4 regions of the Scandinavium manionii genome follow, and region 4 is predicted to be linked to each of the others. Evidence: predicted binding sites of a transcription regulator. Region 4 holds the regulator's gene; each other region holds the start of a gene.
What was found. Region 4 encodes CRP, which controls carbon source genes, mostly activating them, when cyclic AMP is high. Its sites were predicted from a motif close to ATGTGANNNNNNTCACAT; they were not measured.
Positions count from the first base shown of each region.

Region 1 (7,464 bases), on a different contig from region 4:
CATCTCCGAATTCGCACCGCGTATTCACACCATCAAGATCAGCCCGGACAAGATCAAAGACGTTATCGGTAAAGGCGGCTCTGTTATCCGTGCGCTGACTGAAGAAACCGGCACCACCATCGAAATCGAAGATGACGGTACTGTGAAGATCGCAGCGACCGACGGTGACAAAGCGCAGTACGCTATTCGCCGTATCGAAGAGATCACCGCTGAAATCGAAGTGGGCCGCATCTACAACGGTAAAGTTACCCGTATCGTAGACTTCGGTGCCTTCGTGGCTATCGGTGGCGGTAAAGAAGGCCTGGTACACATTTCTCAGATCGCTGACAAGCGTGTAGAGAAAGTGACTGACTATCTGCAGATGGGTCAGGAAGTACCGGTTAAGGTTCTGGAAGTTGATCGCCAGGGCCGTGTCCGTCTGAGCATTAAAGAAGCGACTGAGCAAACTCAGCCTGCGGCCGCGCCGGAAGCTCCGGCAGCGGAACAGGGCGAGTAAGGTTGCTTATTAGCCCTCCGCCTTTGCGGAGGGCGCATTCCGGGCAGGACGCTTGTTAGCAGCCGGGGAACAGGACGTTCATCCAATTGTTGTCTTCGGGAGTGGGAAATGAAGCCTTTTTTGCGCTGGTGTTTCGTTGCGACAGCACTCACGCTGGCAGGATGCAGCAACTCCTCTGCCTGGCGTAAGAGTGAAGTCCTGGCGGTGCCATTGCAACCGACATTGCAGCAAGAAGTGATTCTGGCACGTATGGAACAAATTCTTGCCAGTCGGGCTTTATCCGATGATGAACGCGCACAGCTTTTATATGAGCGCGGAGTGTTGTATGATAGTCTCGGTTTGAGGGCATTAGCGCGTAACGATTTCTCGCAAGCGCTGGCAATCAGACCCGATATGCCTGAAGTATTCAATTACTTAGGCATTTATTTAACGCAGGCAGGCAATTTTGATGCTGCCTATGAAGCGTTTGATTCTGTACTTGAGCTTGATCCAACTTACAATTACGCATATCTGAACCGCGGCATCGCGCTTTATTACGGTGGTCGTGCTAAGTTAGCGCAAGATGATCTGCTGGCGTTTTATCAAGACGATCCCAATGATCCTTTCCGTAGTCTGTGGCTATACATCGTTGAGCGGAAGCTCGATGAGAAGCAGGCTGTCGTAGCACTCAAGCAGCGCTATGAAAAATCGGACAAAGAGCAATGGGGATGGAACATTGTCGAGTTCTATCTCGGTGACATTAGCGAAGCAACGCTGATGGATCGCCTGAAGACGGACGCAACGGATAACACCTCGCTCGCTGAACATCTCAGTGAAACAAACTTCTATTTAGGTAAGTACTACCTAAGTCTGGGGGACAAGGACAGCGCTACGGCACTGTTCAAACTGGCGGTCGCTAACAACGTTCATAACTTTGTTGAGCACCGATACGCATTGTTGGAATTAGCGCTCTTGGGCCAGGAGCAAGATGACCTGGCAGAATCGGACCAGCAATAGCTGACGAACATACAAATCAGACCATATTCTTTTTTGATTGCCATCATCTTCACGGGTGAGGGCTTTATTGTTCGTTAATTACCCAAATTTGAGCCGGTTCACACTTTTCAATGAAAATTGCAGGTCAATTTCACGATGAGTTATGTAGACTGGCCGCCATCTACGAGGCACGTGTACTACATGACTGATACCATCGAGACTACTACTATCGAAACTACTTTTTCCGATCTGGGTCTTAACGACTCCATCATTAAAGCCTTGAACGATCTGGGCTACGAAAAACCATCTCCAATCCAGGCAGAGTGTATTCCACATCTGCTGGGTGGCCGCGATGTACTGGGTATGGCCCAGACGGGTAGCGGCAAAACTGCAGCGTTCTCTTTACCGCTGCTGCACAACCTTGATCCAGAGCTGAAAGCACCACAAATTCTGGTGCTGGCACCGACCCGCGAACTGGCGGTTCAGGTTGCTGAAGCCATGACGGATTTCTCTAAACATATGCACGGCGTAAACGTTGTGGCCCTTTACGGTGGCCAGCGTTATGACGTACAGCTGCGCGCCCTGCGTCAGGGACCACAAATTGTTGTCGGTACCCCAGGTCGTCTGCTCGATCACTTAAAACGTGGCACGCTGAACCTGTCCAGCCTGAAAGGTCTGGTCCTCGATGAAGCTGATGAAATGCTGCGTATGGGCTTCATCGAAGACGTTGAAACCATTATGGCTCAGATCCCAGAAGGTCATCAGACCGCTCTGTTCTCTGCAACCATGCCAGAAGCGATTCGTCGTATTACCCGTCGCTTCATGAAAGAACCGCAGGAAGTACGCATTCAGTCTAGCGTAACGACCCGTCCTGACATCAGCCAGAGCTACTGGACTGTCTGGGGCATGCGTAAGAACGAAGCGCTGGTGCGTTTCCTGGAAGCAGAAGATTTTGATGCGGCGATTATCTTCGTACGTACCAAAAATGCGACCCTGGAAGTGGCTGAAGCGCTGGAACAGAGTGGCTATAACAGCGCCGCGCTGAACGGTGACATGAACCAGTCCCTGCGTGAGCAGACTCTGGATCGTCTGAAAGATGGTCGTCTGGACATCCTGATCGCGACCGACGTTGCGGCCCGTGGTCTGGATGTTGAGCGTATCAGCCTGGTTGTTAACTACGACATCCCAATGGACTCCGAGTCTTACGTCCACCGTATCGGCCGTACCGGTCGTGCAGGTCGTGCTGGCCGTGCACTGCTGTTCGTTGAGAACCGTGAGCGTCGTCTGCTGCGTAACATCGAACGCACCATGAAGCTGACTATTCCAGAAGTTGAACTGCCGACCCGTGAACTGCTGAGTGAGCGTCGTCTGGCTAAGTTCTCCGCTAAAATTCAGCAGCAGCTGGAAAGCAGCGATCTGGATATCTACCGCGGTCTGCTGGCAAAAATTCAGCCTTCTGCTGAAGAAGAGCTGGATATGGAAACGCTGGCCGCAGCACTGCTGAAAATGGCTCAGGGCGAACGTCCTCTGATCCTGCCACCAGATGCACCGATGCGTCCTAAGCGTGAGTTCCGCGATCGTGACGAGCGTTTCGACCGTAATGACCGTGCTCCGCGCGGCGATCGTAATGACCGTGGCCCACGTGGCGACCGTCCAGAGCGTAGCGGTGAAGACCGTCCACGTCGCGAACGTCGTGACGTTGGTGATATGCAGCTGTACCGCATTGAAGTGGGTCGCGATGACGGCGTTGAAGTTCGTCACATTGTTGGCGCTATCGCTAACGAAGGCGACATCAGCAGCCGTTACATTGGTAACATCAAGCTGTTCGGTACCCACTCTACTATCGAGCTGCCGAAAGGTATGCCGGGTGAAGTTCTTCAGCACTTTACTCGCACCCGCATCCTGAACAAGCCGATGAACATGCAGCTGGTCGGTGATGCAGTGCCGCACACCGGTGGTGGTGAGCGTCGTGGTGGTCCTGCTGGTGGTCGTGGCGGTTTCGGCGAGCGTCGTGAAGGCGGTCGCGGTGGTGAAGGTCGTCGCTTCAGCGGTGAACGTCGTGAAGGTGGTGCAGGCCGTTTCAGCGGTGAGCGTCGCGAAGGTGGCCGTGCGCCACGTCGTGATGATGCGCCAGTGCGTCGTCGTCCTACCGAAGCGTAATTGCCAGATAAAAAACTGCGTTTACTGACGTAAAGTAAACGATACAGCCCCGGTATTTATTATCGGGGCTTTTTTTATTTCAATTGTACTCGTGTACTGGTACAGTGCTGCGCATAAAACCTAATTAGATTATTTTCTTCTGGAGAGCAGGCGCTATGGCGACATTGACCACCACAGCAACCCGGCCGTCATTGATTGGCGGAGTAGTGATTATCGGCGGAACGATTATTGGCGCAGGGATGTTCTCGCTGCCGGTGGTCATGTCCGGAGCGTGGTTCTTCTGGTCGCTGGCGGCATTGGTGTTCACCTGGTTCTGCATGCTGCATTCCGGGCTGATGATCCTTGAGGCCAACCTCAACTATCGCATTGGCTCGAGCTTCGACACCATCACCAAAGACTTGCTCGGCAAGCGCTGGAACATCATCAACGGGCTATCGATTGCGTTTGTGCTCTACATTCTGACCTACGCCTACATCTCGGCGAGCGGCTCGATTCTGCACCACACGTTTAGTGAAATGTCGTTGAATGTACCGCCGCGTCTGGCCGGATTGGGCTTCGCGCTTCTGGTCGCGTTTGTGGTATGGCTCAGTACCAAAGCCGTCAGCCGAATGACGGCGATTGTCCTCGGCGCGAAAGTGATCACCTTTTTCCTGACCTTTGGCAGCCTGCTAGGCCACGTCGAGTCCCCAACGCTGTTTAACGTGGCGGAACAGCACGCGACCTATCTGCCGTATCTGTTGATGACGCTGCCGTTCTGTCTGGCGTCGTTCGGCTATCACGGTAATGTGCCAAGCCTGATGAAGTATTACGGTAAAGATCCTAAGACCATCGTGAAGTGCCTGGTGTATGGCACGCTGCTGGCGTTGGGCCTGTATGTGGTGTGGCTGCTGGGGACGATGGGGAATATCCCGCGTCCGGAATTTATCGGCATTGCGCAGAAGGGCGGTAACATTGATGTGCTGGTGCAGGCGCTGAGCGGCGTGCTGAACAGCCGCAGTCTGGATCTGTTACTGGTTGTGTTCTCAAACTTCGCCGTCGCGAGTTCATTCCTCGGCGTGACGCTGGGCCTCTTCGACTACCTGGCGGATCTGTTCAAGTTTGACGATGCGCCGCTCGGACGTTTTAAAACCGCGTTGCTGACCTTTGTTCCACCGGTGATTGGTGGCCTGCTGTGGCCGAACGGGTTTCTGTATGCGATTGGGTATGCCGGTCTGGCGGCGACCATCTGGGCGGCGATTGTGCCTGCGCTGCTGGCACGTAAATCACGCAAGCGCTTTGGCAGCCCGCAGTTCCGCGTATGGGGCGGTAAGCCGATGATTGCCCTGATTCTGGTCTTCGGCGTGGGTAATGCGGTGGTGCATTTCCTGTCGAGCTTCAATCTGTTGCCGGTGTATCAATAATCGTTAGTGCCCGGCAGCGCAATGCTTGCCGGGCCTGTGTGGCAATAAATCTGTAGGCCTGGCAAACGCAGTGCCGCCGGGCAACAAACAAAAATTATCCCAACAACTCCTCTTTTACCTGCATCGCCAAATCGAACGAGTGCAAACGCGCCTGGTGATCGAAAATCTGTCCGTTGACCATGATTTCGTCAGCCTGCGTTTCACGCAGCACCGATTCCAGCCCATGGCGAACTTTCGTTTTATCCCCCACCAAAGACATACCGAGCGCCTGATCGACGCCGTACTTCTCGCCCGGGCTCCAGAAGTTATCCATGTTCTGAATCGGCGGCGGCAGTTGCCCGGTTTCGCCCCTACGCAGTTTCACAAACGCCTGCTGCATGGTCGTGAACAGGAATTCCGCATCCCGGTTGCTGTCGGCCGCAATGATATTGATGCAGACCATCGCATACGGTTTTTCCAGACGCGCTGACGGTTTGAACTGAGTACGATAGAGCTGCAATGCCTGGAATAGCATATCGGGCGCGAAGTGCGAGGCGAAGGCGAACGGCAGTCCCAGCTGTGCAGCAAGCTGGGCGCTGTACAGGCTTGAGCCCAACAGCCACACCGGAATTTTTTCACCGTAGCCCGGTACCGGACGCACTTGCGGATTAGGGTCACGCGCGTCAAACCAGTCAACCAGTTCGGCGACATCGCGCGGGAAATTATCAATATCACCGCCCATATGACGGCGCAGGGCGCGCATCGTCGGTTGATCGCTACCTGGCGCACGCCCCAGCCCCAAATCGATACGGCCTGGATAAAGCGTGTTCAGGGTGCCGAACTGTTCGGCAATGACTAATGGAGAGTGGTTGGGCAACATCACCCCGCCAGACCCGAGATGAAGTGTCGAGGTGTTAGCGGCCAGATAGCCAATCAGCACCGAGGTCGCGGCGCTGGCTATCCCACTCATGTTGTGGTGTTCTGCCAGCCAGTAACGGTGGTAACCGCGCTTTTCCGCGAGGCGGGCGAGGTCGAGCGAATGGGAAAAGGCTTCTTTCGCTGAAGAACCCTGAGGGATCGGCGCCAGATCCAGCACCGAGAATGCACAATTTTTGTCAGTCATAACGGCTCACTTTGCTACAGCATTGTCATCAGATTGAAGGTCTTCTTCCAGCCTCGCGCAGGAGAATTGCGCCGGCCAGAAAAGCTGCATCTTTAATACTGCATTACAAACCGATAACCGTCGTTAACAAAGTGAGCTTTTTTTATGCCTGCAGTTCGAGTCCAGCCAGACGTTTCCAGTAGCCGTTACAGTCGCTGTGCGCTTCTAGCGCGAGCGGAGCGGCACCGTTTTCATTGGCGCGGAAGGCATCAATCATCGCGAAGGTATCGGTGTCCATCGGTGACAAGCGAACCATATCCACCAGGCCGTCCATCGATTTCAGCTCATTGCCGAGGTTGTAAACGTAGCCACTCATGGTCTGAATGCCGTTCAGCACAAACACCTGCTGATTTTCCTGTGACAGCATATCGCGCCCGTTAGGGTATTTGATGCAGCAGGTTTCGCACTCGTCCTTCGGCTTGTCTTCCGAGCGGGCGGTAAAGCAGCGGGCGGAGTACGCCAGTGGCAGGTGGCCGTAGCTCAAAACTTCCACTTCAAACTTATTGCGAATGCCCAGTTCTTCGCACTGTTTGAGCATGTTCACCAGCCAGTCACGGGAAAGCTCGACTGGCATACACCAGCGCATCATGCCCTGTTTTTGCAACAGGCGTAGGGTCACGGCGTTATAGCAGTTCAGGGCGTGTCCAGCGACGAACGGCAGATTACGATCGGCACACAGGTTCACCACGCCAAGGTCGCTGGCCTCAATCAAGAAATCCCCATTATCAACGTAGCGTTTCAGCTCATTGAGTTCGGAAGAGGCCTGAACCAGCGCCAGCGTCGACAGCACGACCTGTTTGCCGGCGCCCGCCAGGCTTTTCGCCATATCCAGCCAGTCGCCCACTTTGGTAGCGCGACGTTTGCTGCACACTGCTTCACCGAGATAAATGGTATCGGCACTGCTGTGGGCTGCCTGCTGGTAAAAGTCTTCCAGTGTCTCTTTTGACCAATAATAGAGCACTGGCCCTAATGAATATTTCATCACGTTCCTTACTGCCATTTACGGTGATATGCACCAAGCGTGGTCTGGGTGCCTTCGGACATCGCGCCGAGCGTGTCCATCCAGGCGGATTGCGGCACAAAGTTTTGCGGGTCGGCCATGCAGCGGTCAATGGCCTGACGCCACACCTTCGCCACCTGGCTGACATACGCCGGGCTGCGCTGGCGGCCTTCGATTTTCACCGACGCAATATTTGCCGCGAGCAGTTCCGGCAGTAGTTCCAGCGTATTGAGGCTGGTCGGCTCTTCGAGCACGTGAAAGCGTTGCCCGTCGACCATGTACCGACCTTTGC
Region 1 is NZ_JALIGC010000036.1:280,648-288,111, reverse strand. It holds gene pnp (polyribonucleotide nucleotidyltransferase) at 1-496, shown strand, start outside; gene nlpI (lipoprotein NlpI) at 605-1,492, shown strand; gene yrbN (protein YrbN) at 1,603-1,680, shown strand; gene MUU51_RS09240 (DEAD/DEAH family ATP-dependent RNA helicase) at 1,673-3,631, shown strand; gene mtr (tryptophan permease) at 3,787-5,031, shown strand; gene MUU51_RS09230 (luciferase-like monooxygenase) at 5,126-6,133, opposite strand; gene MUU51_RS09225 (U32 family peptidase) at 6,276-7,154, opposite strand; gene ubiU (ubiquinone anaerobic biosynthesis protein UbiU) at 7,163-7,464, opposite strand, start outside.
Region 1: yrbN (protein YrbN) is a predicted target of CRP. The motif match lies at 1,579-1,596, and genes of this name have one in related genera.

Region 2 (7,464 bases), on a different contig from region 4:
TTTACCAGTACCGCAGCAACAGACTGAGCAATCCCGGCGGAGGCGCAGGACACCACGGTCGCGCCTTCCACATCCAGCAACTTCGCGATGTACTCACCGGTTTTGTTGACCAGGTCTTTCATTTCGAAGTAGTGATTCATACCTGTCAGGACCGCCTCAACCACTTCCGGGCGCGGGGTCGACACACCGAGCGCCGTCATACGGCCAGAGGCGTTAATCACTTGTTTAAGCTGGTATTTCTCATAAATCGAAGACATGTTCTGCACTCCCTTGTTCGGTCATATAGCCCTTGCCTGCGCGAATGGCGGCCAGCGGCACCAGATCCTGGTCCGCCTGCAGGGCGTTGTTTTCAGCATCCACCAGCGTGACCGGCTGGCGTTTCAGGGTGAATATGGTGAGGTCGGCATCGAAACCCACCGCCAGTTGGCCTTTGTTCTTCAGGCGAATGGCCTCAGCGGCATTGGCGGTGACGCAGTCGATCACCTGCGGCAACGACATTCCGATCGCGAGGAATTTCGCCATCACGCGGGCCAGCGAATGAACAGGTCCGTCGATGCGGTTGCGGCAATAAATATCAGAACTGATGGTGTGCGGCAGAATGCCCATCGCAATCGCCTGCTTCGCCACCTCAAAGCTGAAGCTGGCGGTACCATGACCCACATCCAGCTTAATGCCGCGTTTCAGGGCGCCGGAAACCGAGGCCCGCAACTCACCCGCAGGGGTCAGAATACGGTTCGGTTTACCGTTATAGCAGTGAGTAATGATGTCGCCAGAAGTCAGCAGTTCAGTGATTTCATCAAGATTCGGCGGGTTATTGCCGATATGCACCATCAGCGGCAGGTCGCCGTTCGCTTTCTGAATGTCTTTCGCTTTTTCCAGCGGCGTGATGCCGTTTTCACCGACCACGCTACTGCTCATGCGCGCCTTCAGGCCGACGATGAAATTCGGGTGGCGCTTGATGGCGGCCGTCGCGGCGTCAGCATCAATGTTCGCCATATTGGCTAATTCGTTTTGCGCAATAAGGCCTACGCGAGAGATGTTCAGCAGCGCATACACGTCGGTGGCACAGGCGCGGGTCAGTTCGTGGAAGGTATCCACATCGTCTGCCCCGGTACTGCCTGCGTCGATGACGGTGGTGACGCCAGTCGCCACGCCCACGCTGTCCGGCTCGTCGTTATAAATGGGCGATTTCGGGTAGCAATGAACATGTAAATCAATCCAGCCCGCGCTGACGTAGTGCTCGCCGTTGAGAGAGACGACTTTCGTCGCCTCACCGTTAATCTCGCCCAACGCTGCAATCTTGCCGTCTTTGATGGCGATATCCGTTACCGTATCGTCAACCAGTCGTGCGCGCTTAAGCAGTAAATCAAACATCGCTTTCTCCTTGCAGACTTAGCCGATCGCGACCGGGAAGATAGACCCGAGGACCATCGCGCCGAGGATAGCCCCGCCGGTGATCGGTTTCTGCCAGATGTAGAACAGTAACGCGCCAACCAGAGAACCGATTCCGATAGGAATGGAGGCGGTCATCGCACTGAGGATAATCAAAGGACCGAGGAAGCGGCCAGAGGCGTTACCCGCGCCCATCATCACGTCGGCACCGTAGGTGGAGTCGCTCTGATTGATGGTGAATTTACGCGCCAGGATAATGATGTAGCCAACTGCCAGGCCCAGAATCAGACCGGTCGCCAGAGAAGCCGCAAAGTTAGCGACCGGGAAAACAATGCCTGCGCCCAGTAACAGTGCCGGAACCCCAAGACCAATACCGGTCTGGATGGCACCGCCGATATCCAGAATCCCCACCAGCGAGCCTTCAATGATTCGGGCGAACAGGAAGCTTGCGCCAAACGCGGCAACCGCACCGTACGCGCCGGTGTCGATACCTGCTTTCAGCATCGCGACGAAGGCCACTTCGTTAAATGCGCCAATGCCGTACAGGTAATACATGTGTGTCCCGGCGAACACGCCGGCGGACAGCAGGCCGACAAAGATCGGGAATGACCAGTCCGCGTACCAAAAACCTTTATTCTGTTCCATGCGTTATCCCCTTATTTCCCGCTCATGGCGTTGTGAATCAGATCCAGCCAGTTCGGCACCGTCATGTGGAAGGATTCAATCATCTTCATGTCGAAGCCACGGAAGAAGGCACTCAGCACAAACAGAGCCACAATCGCGCCCATCATCACTTTGGTGACACGATGCCAGCCGCTCTCTTCAACGCCTTTACCGATCAGAATACCCAGTACCAGGCCCGGTACGGCGTTACCCATAATCAGCTGCGCTGCGCCGCCGAAAATGGTCGCCCAGAAACCGGATTTCTTACCGGCATCAATCGCTGCCAGCCAGAAGATAACCGGCATCACGGTGTTAACCAGCAGGTTAGCCGCAGGGACCAGCACTTTCACCGCAGTCACCTGCAGCGCTTCCGGTACTGCCGAAGCGGTAGAGTTCAGGAATGCCACCACGATCATGCCAATCACGCCACAGGCGATCGCCATCTTTCTCGGGTCGTGCAGGGTTTCTGCCACGTTGCGGTTTTTGATCATCAGCGCCGCGGCACCCCAGTTCGGGATGATGCGGTGGTCAACGTCCTGAGTGAAGGCCCCCGCCGCCACTGAGGATGCCCAGGCGTTAAAGAAGAAGCCCAGGCCAAAGGAGAAGTGGGAGGCCGGGTCACCTTCACAGGAGTTCAGCTCGCCCAATGTACGAAAAGCACCCATCCCTTGTGTGGTGGGCGCATGAAACATGCGTGCAGCTCCGGCACCCACACCGACGCCGACCAGGCCGCCGATAATGAGTGATTTAAAGAGAATAATCAGGAACATGAGTCTGTCCTTTTCTAATGGTTATGTTGTCGTGACGAAATCTACTTTGTCGAGATTTAACGCTGTCACGTTGACGGTGACATCCAGCTCAACGCTGAACGTGCGTCGCTCCCGGCGCAGAAAGATAAACAGAAATGCCTCTTTCCGGACCGATTCCTGCGCATGAACAACCGCCACGTCCTGTGGTTCGATGCGCAGTAAAATATGCGGTGACGCTTTCATCACCGCACCCTGTACCTGGTTGAGAGCATCGGCGAAGGCGCGTGATTTGGCCTCACCTTTGCCCTTGACCCTCACCGTGGTGGTGAATTGTTCTTTCATCTTATGCGCCGTATTTCTTCTGCCAGGCCAGCACCAGACGCTCGCCCAACTCTTCTTTATCCATAAAGCCGAAGCCCAATACGTTCGCACCTTCGTTAATTGCGGTAACGCCTTCATCCACTGAGCGCATGCCGTATTTTGCTTTGTAACCGTGCTTGGTCTGTGCGGTAATCGCACCTGCGCCACCGCTGCCGCAGAAGGAGATGCCGAAGGTGGCATTTTCTGCTTTCATCACATCGCCCAGTTTCATATCAGCAGCAACGCCCGGTACGACTACCGCACGGCCACCGGCCTTTTCCACACCTGCTGCAACTTTCTGACCTTTGCCCAGACGATCGCCAATCACTACGGTAATTTGTTCCATGTTTTGCTCCTTAAAGGTTTTCTTTTGCCACTTCGAAGTGCACCGACAACAGCCAGGCTTCTTCATCCGGAAGGTTGCCGAACTGTGCTACCACTTCACGGGCAAGCGACATTGAATCGGGTGAAATTTCTTCAAACAGGCTGGCTTCTACTTCTGGCAGCGGCTCGCCGGTGATTGACCGGTGTGCCATCGCACGGACATGAGATGTCAGCATTTGCTCCTGGACGGCGTTCGGGATGATGCCATGACCTTTCAGCAGGCTGTAAACCTGGCTCAGCATGCGTGTCGCAAGCTCTTCTGTCTGACTCCCAACGTCGGTAATGACTGCTCCGTTGTTCACTCTTCTGACCCCGTTTGTTGCGTCTGACTTAAAACTAACGTGGGCGGTGTTGGGTTTGTAGCGAGTTGTTTTCCACTTCGAAGTGGAAAGGGGAGAGGCGGAAGTGATCTGTCCCACATAATTTCACTGAATGCGGATTAAATGCTAGATAAGCGTGATGAATATCACGGGAAACGGCTGAAAAGAGAGCAGGAGAAAGTGGAAAAACGTTGCGAGCTTTCGCGTAAAACTGTGATGTCGATAAGCTTTTATGATGACGATGCGGGAGAATGAGGGGATGGCTGCCAGGGAACGTTTTTTCCCCGGCAGGGTAACAATGAAATTAACGGTATTTTTTGTGGTACGTATTGCGCGTTCCGGCGAGATCAAGCGCCACGCCCTGCGCTTCCTTAATTTTGCCTTCATTGGCAAATTTGGTGGCGCTGTCAATCTGGCCAATCAGAATATCAAAACCGTGGCGAAAATCTTTCATTTCAGCGCTGTCTGGCGCTTTGTCTTCCAGCTTCGGTGGCGTTTGCTTCTGAGCATCCAGCGCCGCTGTGCGCATTTTGCCGAGCGCCGCTTTCATTTCAGCCGCATCGTCGGTTTTCTGCACCACTTTCAGGTTCTCAGACAGCGTGTCCATATCATCGCCGAGGTCGGCAAACGCCGGTGCTGCGCCCATCATCAGGGTCGAGACAGCCAGCATTGCCAGCAGGTGTTTACGCATTGCTCACTTCCTTCATTTTTATTATTGAACAGACGTGGCGCGGCAGGTCGCGCCACCATGAGAACACTTTTATTGGCCCGCGATCTTCATTTCCGGTAGCAGTACGGAACCGCACTGAATGTTGCTACGCGTTTCGATATCGTCGGCCACGGTCACGATATTACGCCACATCTCTTTCAGGTTGCCAGCGATGGTGATTTCACTCACCGGATACTGGATTTCACCGTTTTCAACCCAGAAGCCTGATGCACCACGAGAGTAATCTCCCGTTACGCCACTCACACCCTGCCCCATCAATTCGGTGACGACAAGGCCGGTGCCCATCTCTTTAAGCAACTTTTCAAAACTCAAACCCTGGCCCTGAATGCGCCAGTTATGAATGCCGCCAGCATGGCCGGTGCTTTTCAGCCCCAGTTTGCGGGCAGAGTAGTTAGTCAGCAGCCATTGCGTCAGGATGCCGTCTTTAATGATGTCGCGACGGGAGGTGCGCACGCCTTCGCTGTCGAACGGCGTCGACGCCAGGCCTTTCAGCAGGTGCGGATGCTCTTCGATAGTCAGCCATTCCGGTAGAATTTGCTGACCGAGTGAGTCCAGCAGGAACGTGGATTTGCGGTATACCGCACCACCGGCAATGGCACCAACCAGATGACCAAACAGCCCGGTGGCCACTTCATTGGCAAAAATCACCGGCGCTTTCATGGTCGACAGTTTACGCGGCGAAAGGCGAGACAACGTGCGTCGCGCACAGTCTTCGCCGACAGATTCCGGATCGAGCAGATCGCCCATCGCACGGCCAATGGTGTAGGCGTAATCACGCTCCATATCACCATTTTCTTCGGCAATGACGCAGCTCGACAGCGAATGGCGGGTCGAGCAATAACTCTGCAGCATACCGTGGCTGTTGCCGAACACTTTTACGCCGTAGTGGCTGTTGAAGCTGCCGCCTTCGGTATTGGTGATGCGTTTGTCTGCCTTCAACGCCGCTTGTTCAGCGCGCGCGGCCAGCTCAATAGCTTCGTCCGGCGTCACTTCTGCCGGGTGGAACAGGTCGAGGTCCGGCGCGTCAAAGGCCAGTAACTCCCTTTCCGCCACGCCCGCGAACGGGTCTGGCGAGGTGTAACGTGCGATATCCAGTGCGGCCTGCACAGTACGCGCGACGGCGTCCGGGCTTAAATCCGTGGTGGACGCGCTGCCTTTGCGATTCTGATGGTAAACCGTAATCCCCAGGGCGCCGTCGCTGTTAAATTCGACGTTTTCCACTTCGCCGTAGCGCGTGCTGACGCTGATCCCGGTCGATTTACTGACTCCGACCTCTGCACTATCAGACTTGCCTGCCGCCAGCTCGAGGGCGGTGGAGACGGCTTTTTCCAGTGCTTTACGCTGTTCTGCAACCTGTGTGATTACTTTCATCGCTAATGCCATAATGTAGAAAGGAGTTTATTGAAGTCTAACAGAGAACCGTTTTTCAGTGCGCTCCTTAACTGATAACATGTGTCTCTTTTTTTAGGAGCCTGAGATGACAAAGCAGCCCGAAGACTGGCTCGACGACGTGCCCGGTGATGACGAGATCGAAGATGAAGATAATGAAATCATCTGGGTCAGTAAAAGTGAAATTAAACGCGACGCCGAGGAGTTAAAAGACCTTGGGGCCGAAATCGTAGAGCTGGGTAAAAACGCGCTGGACAAAATCCCGCTCGATGACGACCTGCGTGCCGCCATTGAACTGGCGCAGCGTATCAAGAAAGAAGGCCGCCGCCGTCAGATGCAGCTGATCGGCAAAATGCTGCGAAGCCGTGACGTAGACCCAATCCGTCAGGCGCTCGATAAGCTGAAAAACCGCCACAACCAGCAGGTTGCTCTGTTCCACAAACTGGAACAACTACGTGATCGTCTGGTGGATGAAGGGGATGACGCGGTAGCGGAAGTGCTGAATCTGTGGCCAGATGCCGATCGTCAGCAGCTGCGTTCGCTTATCCGTAACGCGAAGAAAGAGAAAGAAGGCAACAAACCGCCGAAATCTTCGCGCCTGATTTTCCAGTATCTGCGCGAACTGGCCGAAAACGCCGGCTAAGTTATTGCCGGATGGCACTGCGCTTATCCGGGCTACGGATACACGCCGTGCAGGCCGGGTAAGACGAAGCTGCCACCCGGCAAAAAATCAGCAATCTGTAAGCCCGGTAAGCAAAGCGCCACCGGGCGTGTTGATTACTCTGCCGCTTCCGCTTTTTTAGTCAACATATCCAGCAGTTTCTGGTGGATGCCACCGAAACCCCCGTTACTCATCACCAGAATGTGATCGCCCGGCTGTGCGGATTTCGCGATCATGTCGACCAGCGTATCCACGTCAGCGCTGAAATGCGCAGGCTGAATGCAGGCTTCCGCCACTTCCGCGACCTGCCACGGAATGTGCTGCGGCTGTAACAGGAACACTTCATCGGCACGGCCAAGAGACGGTGCAAGATCGTCTTTGCAAATGCCCATTTTCATGGTGTTAGAACGCGGCTCCAGCACGGCAAGAATACGTGCCGTTCCGCCGACTTTGCCACGCAGCGCCTGCAACGTCGCGAGGATTGCGGTCGGATGATGCGCGAAATCGTCGTACACGGTGACGCCGTTGGCTTCGCCACGCAGTTCCAGACGACGACGGGCATTGACGAACGAGCCCAGCGCCTCTGCCGCATCGGCAGGCTTTACGCCCACGTGGCGCGCGGCAGCAATCGCCATCAGACCATTGTGCATGTTGTGCTCGCCCACCAGGCCCCATTTCACCTGACCGACTTTTTCACCGTCGAGGAACACTTCCCATTCGGCGGCATCGGTAGTGATTTTCTTCGCCTGCCAGTGACCCTGTTCGCCCACCAGTTCCTGCTCGCTCCAGCAGCCCATCGCCAGGGTTTGCTTCAGG
Region 2 is NZ_JALIGC010000038.1:349,339-356,802, forward strand. It holds gene MUU51_RS13495 (DgaE family pyridoxal phosphate-dependent ammonia lyase) at 1-257, opposite strand, end outside; gene MUU51_RS13500 (amidohydrolase/deacetylase family metallohydrolase) at 241-1,374, opposite strand; gene MUU51_RS13505 (DUF4310 family protein) at 1,393-2,037, opposite strand; gene MUU51_RS13510 (DUF4311 domain-containing protein) at 2,049-2,825, opposite strand; gene MUU51_RS13515 (DUF4312 family protein) at 2,847-3,146, opposite strand; gene MUU51_RS13520 (SFCGS family glycine-rich protein) at 3,148-3,510, opposite strand; gene MUU51_RS13525 (glycine dehydrogenase) at 3,521-3,850, opposite strand; gene MUU51_RS13530 (hypothetical protein) at 3,992-4,123, shown strand; gene cybC (cytochrome b562) at 4,173-4,559, opposite strand; gene pmbA (metalloprotease PmbA) at 4,629-5,981, opposite strand; gene yjgA (ribosome biogenesis factor YjgA) at 6,076-6,630, shown strand; gene mpl (UDP-N-acetylmuramate:L-alanyl-gamma-D-glutamyl-meso-diaminopimelate ligase) at 6,765-7,464, opposite strand, start outside.
Region 2: MUU51_RS13525 (glycine dehydrogenase) is a predicted target of CRP. The motif match lies at 3,952-3,969, and genes of this name have one in related genera.

Region 3 (7,464 bases), on a different contig from region 4:
ACAACTGGGCCGCGACAGCCCGCGCATTGTCGCTGGACGTCGCCAACCTGCACCGGCTGGCGAAACGACTGGGGCTGAAGGATTAAAGAATACCGGCCTGATAGAAATCCTGCAGGTTGATCGCCCCGCACAGCAGACCGCAATCGTCGACCACCGGTGCGGCGGCGATTTTACGCTTCATCAGCACTTCTTTGGCCTCAACCGCGCGGCTTTGTGCATTCAGCGTGACGCCCCCCCGGGTCATGGCTTCTGCAACTTTTTCCGCCAGTGTGCCGCCGCCGACCAGCCAGCGACGCAGGTCGCCATCGGTAAACACGCCTTGCACCCGACTGTTTTCATCGCACACCACAACCAGCCCAAGCCCGGTGCGGCTCAGCTCCAGCATCGCGTCCATCACGCTGGTGGTGAGTTTGACCTGCGGGATGGCATCGCCCGTACGCATCAGGTGATGCACTTTATTCAGCAAACGCGCGCCTAACGCACCCGCCGGGTGGGAACGCGCAAAATCCTCTTCGTTAAAGCCACGCGCCTGCATCACTGCCATCGCCAGGGCGTCACCCATCATTAGGGTGTTGACGCTGCTGGAAGTCGGGGCGAGATGCATCGGGCAGGCTTCGCGTTCGACCGAAATATCCAGAGTGGCTTTTGCGGCCAGCGCCAGTGGTGAGCGGGTTTTGCCAGTCATCGCCAGCAGCGCGACCGATTTTTCCTGTAAGCGTGGGATGATCAGATCGAGCTCTTTGGCCGAGCCGGAGTAGGAAATAAACAGCATCACGTCACGGCTTTCGATCATCCCCAGATCGCCATGCAGGGCTTCTGCCGGATGCACAAAAAAAGCAGGCGTGCCGGTGCTGGCAAGCGTGGCGGCAATTTTTTTGCCGATATGCCCGGATTTGCCAATTCCGGAGACAATCACTTTGCCTTCGCTTTGAATAAGGGTGTTTGCGGCGCGAACAAAATCATCGCCAAGTCGGTCCGGCAGGCGGCTCGCTTCCTCGAGTTCCAGCCTCAGCGTCTGACGGCCTGCGTTAATCAGAAAGTCACTCATCTTTTTCCCCCGTTACGATGACGTTGATGCCTTTCTCTTCCAGTGCTTTTTTGAACGCCGGATCGATACCTGCGTCTGTAATCAGCTTATCAACGCTTTCAAGGCTACAGACGATATTGGGGCTTTTGCGGCCAAACTTTGACGAATCCGCCATCAGGATCACTTCACGGGCGGCGTTACACATCGCCTTACTGACGCTGAATACTTCGTTAAAGGTGGTCACACCCGCGTTGAGATCGATTCCGTCGGTGCCCATAAACAGTTTATCAAAGCTGAAATGCTCGAAAGCGTTTTCGGCCAACTGGCCGTGGAAGGAGGCGGATTTTTTGCGGAACGTGCCACCGGGCATCAGGATGGTTTGTTCGTTATCGACTTCGGACAGCGCATTGACGATATGCAGGCTATTGGTCATCACGGTGATGTTATTAAAGTGGCTCAGCATCGGGATCATCTGCAGTACCGTACTGCCCGCATCGAGAATAATCGAGTCGCCGTCATGGACAAATTTAACCGCGGCTTCGGCAATCAACGCTTTCTGATGGGTGTTGATCAGCGTTTTATGATCGATAGGCGGATCGGCCTCATCCTTGTTGAGCATCACCCCGCCGTAGGTTCGGATCACCGCCCCGGCATTTTCGAGTAGAACCAGGTCTTTGCGTATCGTGGTACCGGTGGTGTCAAAGTGGTGGGCGAGTTCCTCTACTGAGCTTTTTCCCTGCTTTTGCAGATGCTCAATAATGGCAGCTTGCCGCTGACGTGGTTTCATTGGCGATGTGTTCCTTAAGTTGCGAAATGATAATTTCGCAAGCTTATAACGTTCACAACGAAATTATCCATGTTTCAGATTAAGCGCTAATGATAGTGCATTCTGACAGCGTGGATCATGGGGAAAGATCACATCAGGCTGCAATTTTTGTAACGGTGTACCGTTGATGGCCGGAATTTTCACCGGCCGGGCGAAAATCGTCAGGCCCCGAAGCATCAACGAATCGCACACCCGGTTGTGCTCATCCAGGGCGATAGCTATCACTACACGGGGCTTGAAACGTCCACCGGAGCGTCCGATGCCGACCCGGCCTTTTTGGCACAGTGCATCAAACTCACGGTTGAACTGATGAATTTGCCAGCCGCCGAGGATGAGTTGGCTCAGCCAGGCGATAATGGCGAGGGTAATGAGGGTGGTTATCATATTTATCTTCCTGGTGATTGCCGGATGGCGCTCTGCTTATCCGGCCTACGGTTGAGCGTGTAGACCCGTTAAGCGAAGCGCCACCGGGCATGGCAACTTAGAACATCACCTGCCCGCCGGTCACGTTGATGGACTGTCCAGTGCAGTAAGACGCTTTCGGGCTGGCGTAAAACAGCAGCATATTGAGCACATCCTGATAGTCGCAGCCGCGTTTGAGCGGCACTTTATCAATATAATACTGCTCCACTTCGTCCGTGTTGAGGCCAAGCTTGGTGGCGTACTGGGGTAGCAATGACTGGAACATCGGCGATTTCAGCAGGTTGCCCAGCATCAGCGCATGTACGGTTATTCCGTATTCCGCCAGATCCAGCGCCAGGGACTGCGTCAGCCCCACGCCGCCAAATTTTGCCGCGCTGTAACCAGAGTTGTGTTTGCTGCCCACTTTGCCCGATTTTGAATTGATCTGAATGATGCGCCCCTGAATGCCGTCCCGGATCATCAGCCGTGAAAACTCGCGAGCACAGAGGAAATAGCCCACCAGGTTCACCTGCAAAGAGCGGTCGAAATCACCCAGAGCGAAGTCGCTGATAAACGCGGCTTTGGCAATGCCTGCGCTATAGACCAGTAGATCGGCGCGGCCAAAGATCTCGTCCACACCGCGGGCAAGCGCCATCACGCTCTGTTCGCTAGTGGCATCCGCGCCAAATCCGTACGCTATCCCTTCACCAAATTCCTGGTTGATGACCGCAGCGACCCGCGCCGCTTTTTCACTTTGAATATCCACCACCGCGACGCGATAGCCTTCAGTAGCAAGCCCACGGCAAAGAAACTCCCCTAAGGTTTGTCCTCCGCCAATGACAATGGCAACCTGATTCATGATTTTCTCCTTAAATTACACAACGAATTTTACTGTGCAGCCAGTGTGAAGCGCCTCGGGTACGGGGCCGGTAACGTGCACCGTCCCGGGATACTCGGCTTCGGTCTGTCCATCAAAACGCAGGGTGATATGTCCCAGCTCACGTAGGTTCTGCTCGGCCACATCGCCAACAGCGGTGACCGGGTAGCACACGTCGTCAAGCGCAAGCTGACTGCCGGGCCGCAATGCGCCTTTCAGCTCGCCGTGGCAGTGAATAAAACAAAACTCTTCGATATCCGCCGGGGCGCCTTCGCGAAAGGTGATGAGCATCTTGTCGCTCAACGCGTCGGGCGCGCTCTGGCCGATGCGGGTAATGGTGGTCTGGTAAATCACGGTCATCAGGGGCACCTCTTATTGGTAAATAAATCCGGAAACGAACCAGGCAATTAGCACCGTCGGGGCGCCGGTCAGGAAACGACTTACCAGCACCGAAGGCACACCAACGCGAACCGTGTCCTGTCGCGCTTCCGCAAGGGAGAGACCCACCGGGATAAAGTCACAGGCCGCCTGTGCATTAATGGCAAACAGGGCGGGCAGGGCGAGATGCGGGGGAATGTTGCCCAGACCTATCTGCACCCCAATCAGTACGCCTATCACCTGGGCGATAACGGCCCCTGGGCCGAGAAAAGGCGACAGTAACGGGAAGGAGCAAATCAGCGCCAGCGTCACCAGGCCTAACGGATGGCTGGCGAGCGGGGCAAGGCCGTGCGCTATCCAGTCACCCAGCCCGGAGGCCATGATGATGCCGATCAGCGCCGAAACAAACGCCATAAACGGCAGGATGGTTTTCAGCACCGTGTCGATGGTGTCGCGCCCGGACTGGAACAGCACAGCCACGGCAGAGCCCATTCCCATACCGACTTTTGCCAGCAAGCCGTCACTTTGTTCGGTGATTTTTTTGCGGGAGTCATACTCGCGAGGGCCGCCTTTTTGTGGCGTTATTCCGTCAACCAGGCTGATGTTGTTCTCTTTGACGCCAGAGACATAAATGTCTTCGACGATGTGCTGTGCCAGCGGCCCGGATTTCCCCGTCGAGTGAATATTGACGGTCGGGATCCGACGTTTGGGATAAAGGCCGCAGCGCAGCGTGCCTCCGCAGTCGATCACCGCCACACCGATTTCTGACTCGGGGGGCTCCCCTTCTTTAAAGCCGTCCACCGCTTCCCAGCCGGTGAGTTTACTCAGTTTATCGACAATCGCCGGGCGGGTGCCTGCGGTGATGTAGACGATTTTTTTCCCTTCAACGGCGTCGAGTTCCAGCGGGCCGCCCCAGCCGCCTTCGCCTTTTTCAATCCGAATGCGCGTCATACGATGGCTCCTGAAAGTCGAACGCTTTGCTCAAGCTGAATGCCCATTTTTTTCTCGAAAATGGCCGTCGTCAGATCGGTTACCCAACCGCGGAAGAAATTGGTGAAAAGACCGACCAGCAGATAACTGACCGCCAGCGGTCCCAGCGGCAGGCCGAGTGTGGTCAGGCCGTTGGCAACGCCGAGGTAGACAAACAGCTCGCCCGGATTGATGTGCGGGAACAGGCCGTTCATTGAGTGGCAGCTATAGGACGCGGCGGCGTAGTAGCTCGGTTTGTACTTCTCGGGCATAAAACGGCCAAGGCTTAACGTCATCGGGTTACAAAAAACAAAGGTGCCGATACAGGGCAGGATAAGGTAGCGGGAGACCGGATTGCCTGCGCAGCGTTGAGCAAATCGTTCAATGCGTTGCTGGCCGATAAAGTTAATTAAGGCGTTCATGATAACCAGCAGGCTTATCAGCAGAGGCAGAATACCGGTCACCATCCCGGTAAAGACTTCTCCACCTTTCTGAAAAAGCCCGATGAACCACTCGGCGCCGTGGGTAATGATTTCTATCATTCTTCTCTCCTGTGAATTTTTATTATTTAACCGATGCCAATAATAATCACTTTGAAAGGTTTTTAAGTGTTAAGTAGATCTCACAATGAAAGATAAAATGATCATTTTGAAAGTTTGTGTGAGGTGAGAGAGAAACTGAAGAAAGATTTTTTTTAACCTCAGGTAGCGCTTCCTTGTGAGGTCAGGGATGCTTTACCATATTTATCTCTGCCGAATTAGCTAAATGGATGTCACATGTTGAAGCGTCGTTACCTGACCTTACTCCCGCTCTGCGTGCTGGTTGCTGCCTGTAGCAGCAAACCGAAAACCGCCGAAGCGCCGACCACGGCGAATACCTCTGGCGGGTTCCTGTTGGAGCCGCAGCATAATACGACCCTGATGGGCGGCGACTTCGCCAACAACGCGGCGGCGAATCAGTTCATCGATTCGATGGTCAGTAAGCATGGCTTTGACCGCCAACAACTGCATGAAATTCTCTCTCAGGCCAAACGTCTTGATTACGTTCTGCGTCTGATGGACCGTCAGGCACCGACGGCGCAGGTTCCTACCGGACCAAACGGCGCCTGGCTGCGCTATCGCAAACAGTTTATTACCCCGGACAATGTGCAAAACGGCGTCATGTTCTGGAATGAACATCAGGACGCACTGACCCGCGCCTGGCAGGTGTACGGCGTACCACCGGAAATTATCATTGGCATTATCGGCGTTGAAACCCGCTGGGGTCGCGTGATGGGCAAAACCCGCATTCTGGATGCGCTGGCGACGCTGTCATTCAACTATCCGCGTCGGGCGAAGTACTTCTCCGGTGAGCTGGAAACCTTCCTGTTGATGGCGCGCGACGAGCAGGACGATCCGCTGGATCTGAAAGGCTCGTTTGCTGGTGCGATGGGCTACGGTCAGTTTATGCCGTCGTCCTATAAGCAGTACGCCGTGGACTTCAACGGCGACGGCCACATCAATCTGTGGGATCCGGACGATGCGATCGGCAGCGTAGCCAACTACTTCAAACAGCATGGCTGGGTGAAGGGCGATCTGGTTGCGGTGCCAGCCGCGGGCCAGGCGCCAGGCCTGGATAACGGTTTCAAAACGAACTACAGTGTTTCACAGCTTTCAGCCGCAGGATTGTCGCCGACTCAGTCGCTGGGTGATCACCAGCAGGCGAGCCTGTTACGCCTCGACGTGGGCACCGGGTATGAGTACTGGTACGGCTTGCCGAACTTCTACACCATCACCCGCTACAACCACAGTACGCACTACGCAATGGCAGTCTGGCAGCTTGGTCAGGCAGTGGCAGCGGCGCGCGCTCAGCAGTAATCCTGCCGATATCCCCTCCTGCGGGAGGGGTGTCTGAAACATTTCGATACAGGCCCAACGTCAGACGCAGATTTACAACTTTCGTTAATCTCATTATTGTTATGTTATAACATAATTGAGGTTGGCGATGATTCCCTTTTCCCTTTTTAACGCCTCCGGCCTGCTGCGGCTGGCTTTGGCTCTGGTTGTACTGGCCATGCTGTGGCTGGCGACCTGCTGGGCGGTGGCACTCCCATGATTGAACTCGACCATCTGGTGGCGGGTTACGATCGCCTGGCTATTACCCCCACGCTCTGCGGCACGATTGAGACCGGTTCGCTGACGGCGATCGTCGGTGTTAACGGCTGCGGTAAATCCACATTATTGAAAACGCTGGCGGGATTTATTCCTCCGGTCAGCGGGAAGCTGCGCTGGCATGGACCGCGCCCGGTGATTGGCTGGCTGGCACAGCGTCACGCGCTGGAATCGCAATTTCCGTTGAGCGTCTATGACGTGGTGAGCCAGGGCGCATGGCCGCGCGTTTCGCTGTTTCGCGGTCTCAATGCTGAAATGCGCCGCAGAATTGCCTCGGCACTGGAAAGGGTAGGGCTCTCATCGCTTGGTACGTCGCCCATTGAAGCGCTTTCCGGCGGCCAGTTTCAGCGGATGCTGTTCGCAAGAGTGCTGGTTCAGCAGGCGCCGCTGGTGATGCTGGATGAACCGTTCACCGGAATCGATGAAGCAACCAGCCAGGTGCTCATGGAGCTGATTCTTGAAATGCATCGCGAAGGGCAAACCGTGCTCGCCGTGCTGCACGACAATCTCCGCGTGGCCCGTCACTTTCCGGAAACACTGTTGCTGGAATCACAGCACGCTCGCTGGGGTAACACGCCCACCATTCTGGCGGCCTTCGACCACGAGAGGCGAGCATGATCTGGCACACCTTCTTTCAGCCTTTTATCGAATTTGGCTTTATGCGTCGCGCGCTGGTTGTGTGCCTGGCGCTGTCGGTCAGTACCACGATGCTCGGCGTTTTCCTCTTACTGCGCCGGATGAGCCTGATGGGCGATGCGCTGTCTCACGCGATTTTACCCGGCGTCGCGGTGGGGTATCTGCTGAGCGGAATGTCGCTGCTGGCGATGACTATCGG
Region 3 is NZ_JALIGC010000030.1:60,044-67,507, forward strand. It holds gene norR (nitric oxide reductase transcriptional regulator NorR) at 1-86, shown strand, start outside; gene gutQ (arabinose-5-phosphate isomerase GutQ) at 83-1,048, opposite strand; gene srlR (glucitol operon DNA-binding transcriptional repressor SrlR) at 1,041-1,814, opposite strand; gene gutM (transcriptional regulator GutM) at 1,878-2,237, opposite strand; gene srlD (sorbitol-6-phosphate dehydrogenase) at 2,335-3,114, opposite strand; gene srlB (PTS glucitol/sorbitol transporter subunit IIA) at 3,130-3,492, opposite strand; gene srlE (PTS glucitol/sorbitol transporter subunit IIB) at 3,505-4,461, opposite strand; gene srlA (PTS glucitol/sorbitol transporter subunit IIC) at 4,458-5,021, opposite strand; gene mltB (lytic murein transglycosylase B) at 5,256-6,335, shown strand; gene MUU51_RS02215 (metal ABC transporter ATP-binding protein) at 6,570-7,247, shown strand; gene MUU51_RS02220 (metal ABC transporter permease) at 7,244-7,464, shown strand, end outside.
Region 3: srlA (PTS glucitol/sorbitol transporter subunit IIC) is a predicted target of CRP. The motif match lies at 5,088-5,105, and genes of this name have one in related genera.

Region 4 (7,464 bases):
CATCCAGGGTGAAGGCGGCGTGCTGGCGGCGACCCCGGAATTCCTCAAAGGGCTACGTGAACTGTGTGATGAACACCAGGCGCTGCTGGTCTTTGACGAAGTGCAGAGTGGCATGGGGCGTACCGGTTCGCTGTTCGCCTACCAGTATTATGGCGTGACGCCGGATATCCTGACCAGTGCTAAAGCGCTGGGTGGCGGTTTCCCGGTAAGCGTGGTGCTGACCACGGAAGAGATTGCCAGCGCGTTCCATGTTGGTTCTCACGGCTCTACCTACGGCGGGAATCCGCTGGCATGTGCGGTAGCCGGAGCGGCGTTTGATATCATCAATACGCCGGAAGTACTGGGCGGCGTGAACGCCAAACGCGAACGTTTTGTGAAGCATTTGCAGAAAATTGATGCGGAATTTGATGTGTTCAGCGATGTTCGCGGCATGGGGCTGCTGATTGGTGCCGAGCTGAAACCACAGTACAAAGGTCGCGCTCGTGATTTCCTGCACGCTGCTGCTCATGAGGGCGTGATGGTGTTGAATGCCGGGCCTGACGTAATGCGCTTTGCGCCGTCGCTGGTGGTGGAAGACGCGGATATCGATGAAGGGATGGTGCGCTTTGCGGCAGCCGTGAAGAAGATAGTCGGCTGACGGTTTATGCCTGACGTTTAAGCCAGCTACCGTGATGTGGGCGCTGGCGCCAGGCCACTGACGAGATGGTGTGCATCGAATTCAGATGGCCCAGAATGCGTTGTAAATGCTGTTCCACGGTGCTTAACGGTCCGTGGGAGAGCGCCTCCGGCGATTCCATGATATTCGCATCGCCACTTCCCCCCGGCTCGTCATACTCCAGTCGCTGCTGGCAGCGCTGCAGAGCAATCTCGCAGGACTGCAAATAGCGTTCGGCCAAATCTTCAGTCAGCATGTTGTGCTCGCGCGCCAGCGTCGTCATCGCGTTGATGTGTTCGACGATAAACTGGCTGTGCGTGACCCACAGCTTCATGTCTGCCAGATAATGCGAGTTAAAGCCGGGCTCCTGCATCGCCTGGTTCAGCGAGTTGAACAGCGCGTTGTGCGCCTGATTCACCCGCATCCGCTGATAGGCCAGCGTTGGAGCCTGAGGATCGTTGCTGAGAATCAGTCGGATAGCCTCCTGATCCGCTTCCAGCGCCTGCTGTGCGTTTTTGCGTAACAGCCCGCTTTGCCACTGTGGCCAAAGCCAGACCATCCCGCCGAAGGCAATCAGACAGCCAATCACCGTGTCGACAAAACGGGCCAGAATGAAATGTTCACCGTTCAGGGTCAGCAGCTGAATGGTGTACACCGCAGTGACCGTAAAGCCGACCGTTGCCCAGCCGTAGCTCTTGCGAATGATCAGGTAGCTCGCCAGGGTGATGACTAACATTGATGCCAGCGTGTAGCCTTCCGGCACGTGAAAGTGCAGCGTGCCTGCGGCTATCACCAACCCGGCAAGCGTGCCCGCTGCGCGGTGGAAAATCCTGACCCGCGTTGCGCCGTAGCCGTTTTGCGTGACCAGCAGAACGGTCATCAGGATCCAGTACGGTTTCGGCAGATGCAGCGCCGCGCCCATCAGGCTGGCGATACTCAGCATGACGCTGATTCGCGCCGCACTGCGCAACGCCGGGGATTTTAGCGACAGATAGCTTTTCAGCGCGGCAAACAGCGGCAGGCGACGTTCGTTATCGGCCATCAGGTTGCGTGGATAGAGCGGTCGCTGAAGGCGCAGCACGCGAGCGATTCGGCTGAAGTGCCAGGCACAGAACTGCCCGACCGGATTATCCGGATGCTGACGTGCAATTTTTTCCAGCGCGCCAATCTGCTTGTCCATGTTGAAACGCTGTGGAAATCGGTGGTAGAGAATGTCATCCGCCATCACACGCAGGCGCGCCGCAATGGTCTGTGCATTCCAGCGGATCACCGCTTCGGCGTGGCTGCGTTCAACCAGTTTTTGGACTTCGGCGGGTTGGTGCAGGCTGACGGAAATGTGCTCCTGCAAATCGAGGCCAATCTGGAAGGCGCGCAGCAGGCGCTTATATTCGTGATTCTGATTGGCGGCCAGCATGTGCATTTGTTGATAGCACTGGGTAATCAGGTCGACTGCTTTCTGCTGGCGGCTGAGCAACGGCGGCAGTGCTTTTTCCGGATCGGTGTGTTGAGTCAGCAGGCTGTATTTGGCTTCACAGTAATCGGCCAGCTGCCGATACAGCAGGCTCAGGGATTCACGTAGCGGCTGTTCGCGCCACATCCAGAACCAGAACCAGTTGAACAAGCCATACCATAGTGTGCCGAGGGCGTAGATGAGCAGCGGTTCCCAGACCGGCATATTCCCCGCAAGGCTGAGCGTAAAGATGGCCGCAATGAGCGAGGCGGGCAGTAATCGGGCGTGAAGCGAACTGATTTCTGCGGTGACGCCGAGCAGCAGCGCCAGCCCGGTCAGGATCAGCGGTAAAGGCACGGTGTGCGCCAGCAGCAGTTGAACTGCGAGGCTACAGCCCGCAAACAGCGAGCCGCCAATAATCAGGCGTTTGAAGAAACGTTTATGCGGTGTGTCCAGCCCGGCAATGTTGCAGCAGGCGGGGACTAACGAGAACAGCAGACCGTACTTGAGGTAACCGAGCACCAGACCGATAGCCACGGGGGTACATAACACCAGCGTTTGCCGCAGTGCATAGTTAATTTCCGGGTGATAAATCAGCCTGCGCCACATCGGGGAAGAGACAAAAACGGCGTACTGCAGGGGCAATACGCCGTTCAGCTAGCTTAGCGGGTACCGTAAACCACGATAGTTTTACCGTGGGCGGAGATCAGGTTCTGATCTTCGAGCATTTTTAGAATGCGGCCAACGGTTTCGCGGGAGCAGCCGACGATCTGACCGATTTCCTGACGGGTAATTTTAATTTGCATACCGTCCGGGTGGGTCATTGCATCAGGCTGTTTCGCCAGATTCAGCAGCGTCTGCGCGATACGGCCGGTGACGTCGAGGAATGCCAGGTTGCCTACTTTTTCAGAGGTGACCTGCAGACGATTTGCCATCTGAGAAGAGAGGCGCATCAGGATATCCGGGTTCACCTGGATAAGCTGACGGAATTTTTTATAAGAAATTTCTGCCACTTCACAAGCGGTTTTCGCCCGAACCCAGGCACTACGCTCCTGACCTTCTTCGAACAGGCCAAGCTCACCGATGAAATCGCCCTGGTTGAGGTAAGAGAGGATCATCTCTTTACCTTCTTCATCCTTGATGAGTACTGCAACAGAACCTTTCACGATGTAGTACAGCGTTTCTGCTTTTTCACCCTGGTGAATCAGCGTGCTCTTCGATGGGTACTTATGAATATGGCAATGAGACAAGAACCATTCAAGGGTAGGGTCTGTTTGCGGTTTGCCAAGCACCATGCGCGGTTATCCTCTGTTATAAGCTGTCTCCAATGGCAGACACGACACTGCCACTGGCTTTGCAATCGTATCCTTCCCTGTGCCTGGGAAGTCGGCTGTCGGATTTTACTGCAGCCTGTAATGTGATGTTCTCTGCATACACGCATTACTTCAATGTATTACTGTAGCAGCCCGACTGTTTTAGCATAGCTTTTGTCGCCTGTCTCCTGGTGTCTCGCTTCAGCATGATGCGCGTCGCCTTCCGTTGCGAGAATTGTTATGTGCGCGTAATCTGTCAGGAAAATTGCTACTCTGGAGTTAACAAATATGCAAGCGCGTGTGAAATGGGTTGAGGGGTTAACCTTCCTGGGTGAGTCAGCTTCTGGCCACCAGATTATGATGGATGGTAACTCTGGCGATAAAGCCCCAAGCCCGATGGAAATGGTACTGATGGCCGCGGGTGGTTGCAGCGCGATTGACGTGGTGTCTATTCTGCAAAAAGGCCGTCATGACGTGACCGACTGCGAAGTGAAGCTGACTTCCGAGCGTCGCGAAGAAGCGCCACGCTTGTTCACCCACATCAATTTGCACTTCATTGTGACCGGTAAAGACCTGAAAGACGCTGCAGTGTCGCGTGCGGTAGATTTGTCTGCGGAGAAATACTGCTCTGTAGCGTTGATGCTGGAAAAAGCGGCGAAGATTACCCATTCGTTTGAAGTGATCGAAGGGTAAGAGTACTGCCCGGTGGCGCTGTGCTGACCGGGCGTAAGGCCGGATAAGCAACGCGCCATCCGGCAAAAACGTTAACCGATCTTTTTGCCTTCCATCAACCGCTCGACCAGCGGTGACATAATCAATTCCATCGCCAGCCCCATTTTCCCGCCTGGTACCACCAACGTGTTCATGTGAGAAATGAAAGAACCCTGCAACATCGCCAACAGCCAGGGGAAATCAATATCGCCCAGATTCTGGAAATGGATAACCACAAAGCTCTCATCCAGTGACGGAATGCCCTTTGCCGCAAACGGGTTGGAGGTGTCGACGGTCGGCACACGCTGGAAGTTGATATGCGTCCGGGAGAATTGCGGCGTAATGTAGTTAATGTAATCTTCCATCGAACGCACCACTGAATCCATCACCGCTTCGCGTGAGTGACCGCGCTCGCTGGTATCGCGGGTCAGCTTCTGGATCCACTCAAGGTTAACAATTGGCACCACGCCCACCAGTAAATCGACGTGTTTCGCGACGTCATTTTGCGGGGTCACGACGCCGCCGTGCAGGCCTTCATAAAACAGCACGTCGGTTGGTTCAGGCAACGGCTGCCACGGCGTGAAGGTTCCCGGCACCTGATTCCACGGAACGGCTTCATCGTAGGTGTGCAAATACTTGCGCGATTGTCCGGTTCCGTTCTGACCGTAGGTCATAAACGTATTTTCCAGCAGGCCAAAGTCGTTGGCATCAGGCCCAAAATAGCTGATGTGACGGCCCATATCGCGCGCTTTGCGGATAGCCATGTCCATTTCAGGACGCGTGTAACGGTGGAAGCTGTCGCCTTCTACTTCGGCGGCAGTGAGATTGAGCTGAGCAAAGATTTTACGGAAGGCGAGACTGGTGGTGGTGGTTCCCGCCCCGCTGGAGCCGGTTACGGCGATCACCGGATGTTTGGCAGACATAGCTAACAACTCCCTGCATAAGCAATGGTTTTTATGATAGTCAGCCGTGGAATTGGGTACGAGGCATGATGTTGACCGTCTCGTGCAGTTCGGACCACACCAGAACGACATCCCCGCTTTTCAATTGTTGTTTTACGTCGGCGACCTTGTCTTCAAGCGAACGTTCATGTTCACCATAATCGGTGCCCTCGCGCAATACAAAGCTTTCAATCAGGCTATCGAGCGTTTCGGGAGCCAGATCTTGCCAGGGAATAATCATAACGGGGTTCCTAACCAACGAGTGAGCCAGGCGGGAATGCGTTTCTCCAGCCACATTTCAGGATGGCGCAGCGTACCGCCGACAAATCCAACGTGACCGCCATACTCCGTCAGCTGGTACTGAATATTGGCCGGAAGCTCTTCCTGAGACGGAATCGAGTGATGATCCATAAACGGGTCATCTTTGGCGTGAATGATTAACGTCGGTTTGGTTATCTGACTCAGCACCGGCATCGCACTGCATTGGCGGTAGTAATCAATCGCGTCAGCATAACCGTGAATTTTTGAGGTAATCAGATCATCAAATTCGCGAATACGGCGCACGCTTTTCAGACGTTTCAAATCCACCGGCAACGTTCCAGGATAAGCCTTCAGTTTGCGAGACGCATTGGCTTTCAGCAGGTTCAGCAGATAGCGCTGATACACGCGGGAGAAACCTTTATCCATATGATAGCTACAGGCTTCCAGCATGAATGGCGCGGAGACGATAACCGCGGCATCAAGTGGCGTATTGTCGCCTTCTTTTGCCAGCAGACAGCCCAGCATGTTGCCACCCAGCGAATAGCCCACTGCGGCCGTTGGGACGTCACCAAATTCACGGCGCAGCCAGGAGAGGAACCAGGTGCCGTCTTCGGTTTCACCCGAATGGTAGATGCGCTGAGCGCGGTTCGGTTCACCGCTACAGCCGCGGAAATGCATCACCACCCCAAGCCAGCCGCGCTGCTGCGCTGCGTGAATCAGACCGTGAGCGTAAGGGCTGTACAGGCTGCCTTCCAGGCCGTGAAACACCACCAGGCGAGGTTTATGCCGTGCCTGATTCGGATCTTCACTCCATGCCAGATCGACAAAATCCCCGTCAGGAAGCTCAAGACGCTGCCAGTGCGGGGTGAACAACACTTTACGACGGATGAGACGCGGCAGCATGGTCTGCAAATGGCAGTTGCGCACGCCTTTCATCGGCACAAAGGTGTCGTTCTCTTCTGGAGGTACTTCAAAGTCTACGGGGGTTACCTGAGCCATACCTTTACGCTGCTATCGTGAAAAAACGCTCTACTATACCGTCATGACGGATATGTGTTTGTGAAAATGAGCCGCAGTGCGCTTTCGTTGAGTTAAATCACTCTTCCTGAAGCATCTGTTCCAGCTGCTCGTGTGCATCCAGCCACGCCATTTCGCACTCTTCCAGCCCTGATTTCGCCGTGGCCTGCTGTTGCAGACACTCGGTGAGCTCCGCTTTGCGTGCCTGATCATACAGCCCGCTGTCGCCGAGTTTTTCTTCTGCCGCCGCAAGTCTGGTATTGAGCTTTTCCATCTCTTTTTCCAGACGGGTAATCTCTTTACGCAGCGGCTGCGTCAGGGTGCGCAGTTCCGCATCACGACGTTTCTGATCTTTACGTGCCTGAGCGCTGTTGGCGTTGTCTTTTGGCGCGTCATCAGACTGACTTTCCTGCTTTTGAACATCGCTCAGCCACTGCTGATAATCTTCAAGATCGCCATCGAAAGGTTCCACTTTCGCATCGTGAACCAGATACAGATCGTCGGTGGTGGAGCGCAACAGGTGACGGTCGTGCGAGACCACAACCAGCGCGCCTTCGAATTCAATCAGCGCTTCAGTCAGCGCCTGACGCATGTCGAGATCCAGGTGGTTCGTCGGTTCATCGAGCAGCAGCAGGTTCGGGCGCTGCCAGACGACCAGCGCCAGCACCAGACGGGCTTTTTCACCGCCGGAGAAGCGACGCGTTTCTTCGCTGACTTTATCGCCCTGGAAACCAAAGCCGCCGAGATAATCGCGCAGCTGTTGTTCCAGCACTTGCGGCGCCAGACGCACCAGATGCTGCAGCGGCGATTCGTCGGCGCGTAAAAATTCCAGCTGATGCTGGGCGAAGTAGCCGAGTTTAATACCCTTCGCCAGACCCATCTCTCCGCTCTGGGCTTCCAGCTCACCGGCCAGAAGTTTAATCAGCGTCGATTTACCCGCGCCGTTGCGACCTAAAAGGCCTATGCGTGAGCCGGGTACGAGATTGAGTTTAATCGAATCCAGAATGGTGCGATCGCCATAGCCCGCGCTGACTTTTTCCATTTTCAGTAATGGATTGGGCAGGCTTTCCGGTTCGCGGAAGCTGAACTGGAACGGGTTATCGACGTGCGCCGGAG
Region 4 is NZ_JALIGC010000037.1:395,687-403,150, forward strand. It holds gene argD (bifunctional acetylornithine/succinyldiaminopimelate transaminase) at 1-637, shown strand, start outside; gene MUU51_RS11600 (YccS/YhfK family putative transporter) at 642-2,714, opposite strand; gene crp (cAMP-activated global transcriptional regulator CRP) at 2,768-3,400, opposite strand; gene MUU51_RS11610 (OsmC family protein) at 3,707-4,111, shown strand; gene MUU51_RS11615 (phosphoribulokinase) at 4,183-5,052, opposite strand; gene MUU51_RS11620 (YheU family protein) at 5,093-5,311, opposite strand; gene MUU51_RS11625 (hydrolase) at 5,308-6,330, opposite strand; gene MUU51_RS11630 (ABC transporter ATP-binding protein) at 6,428-7,464, opposite strand, start outside.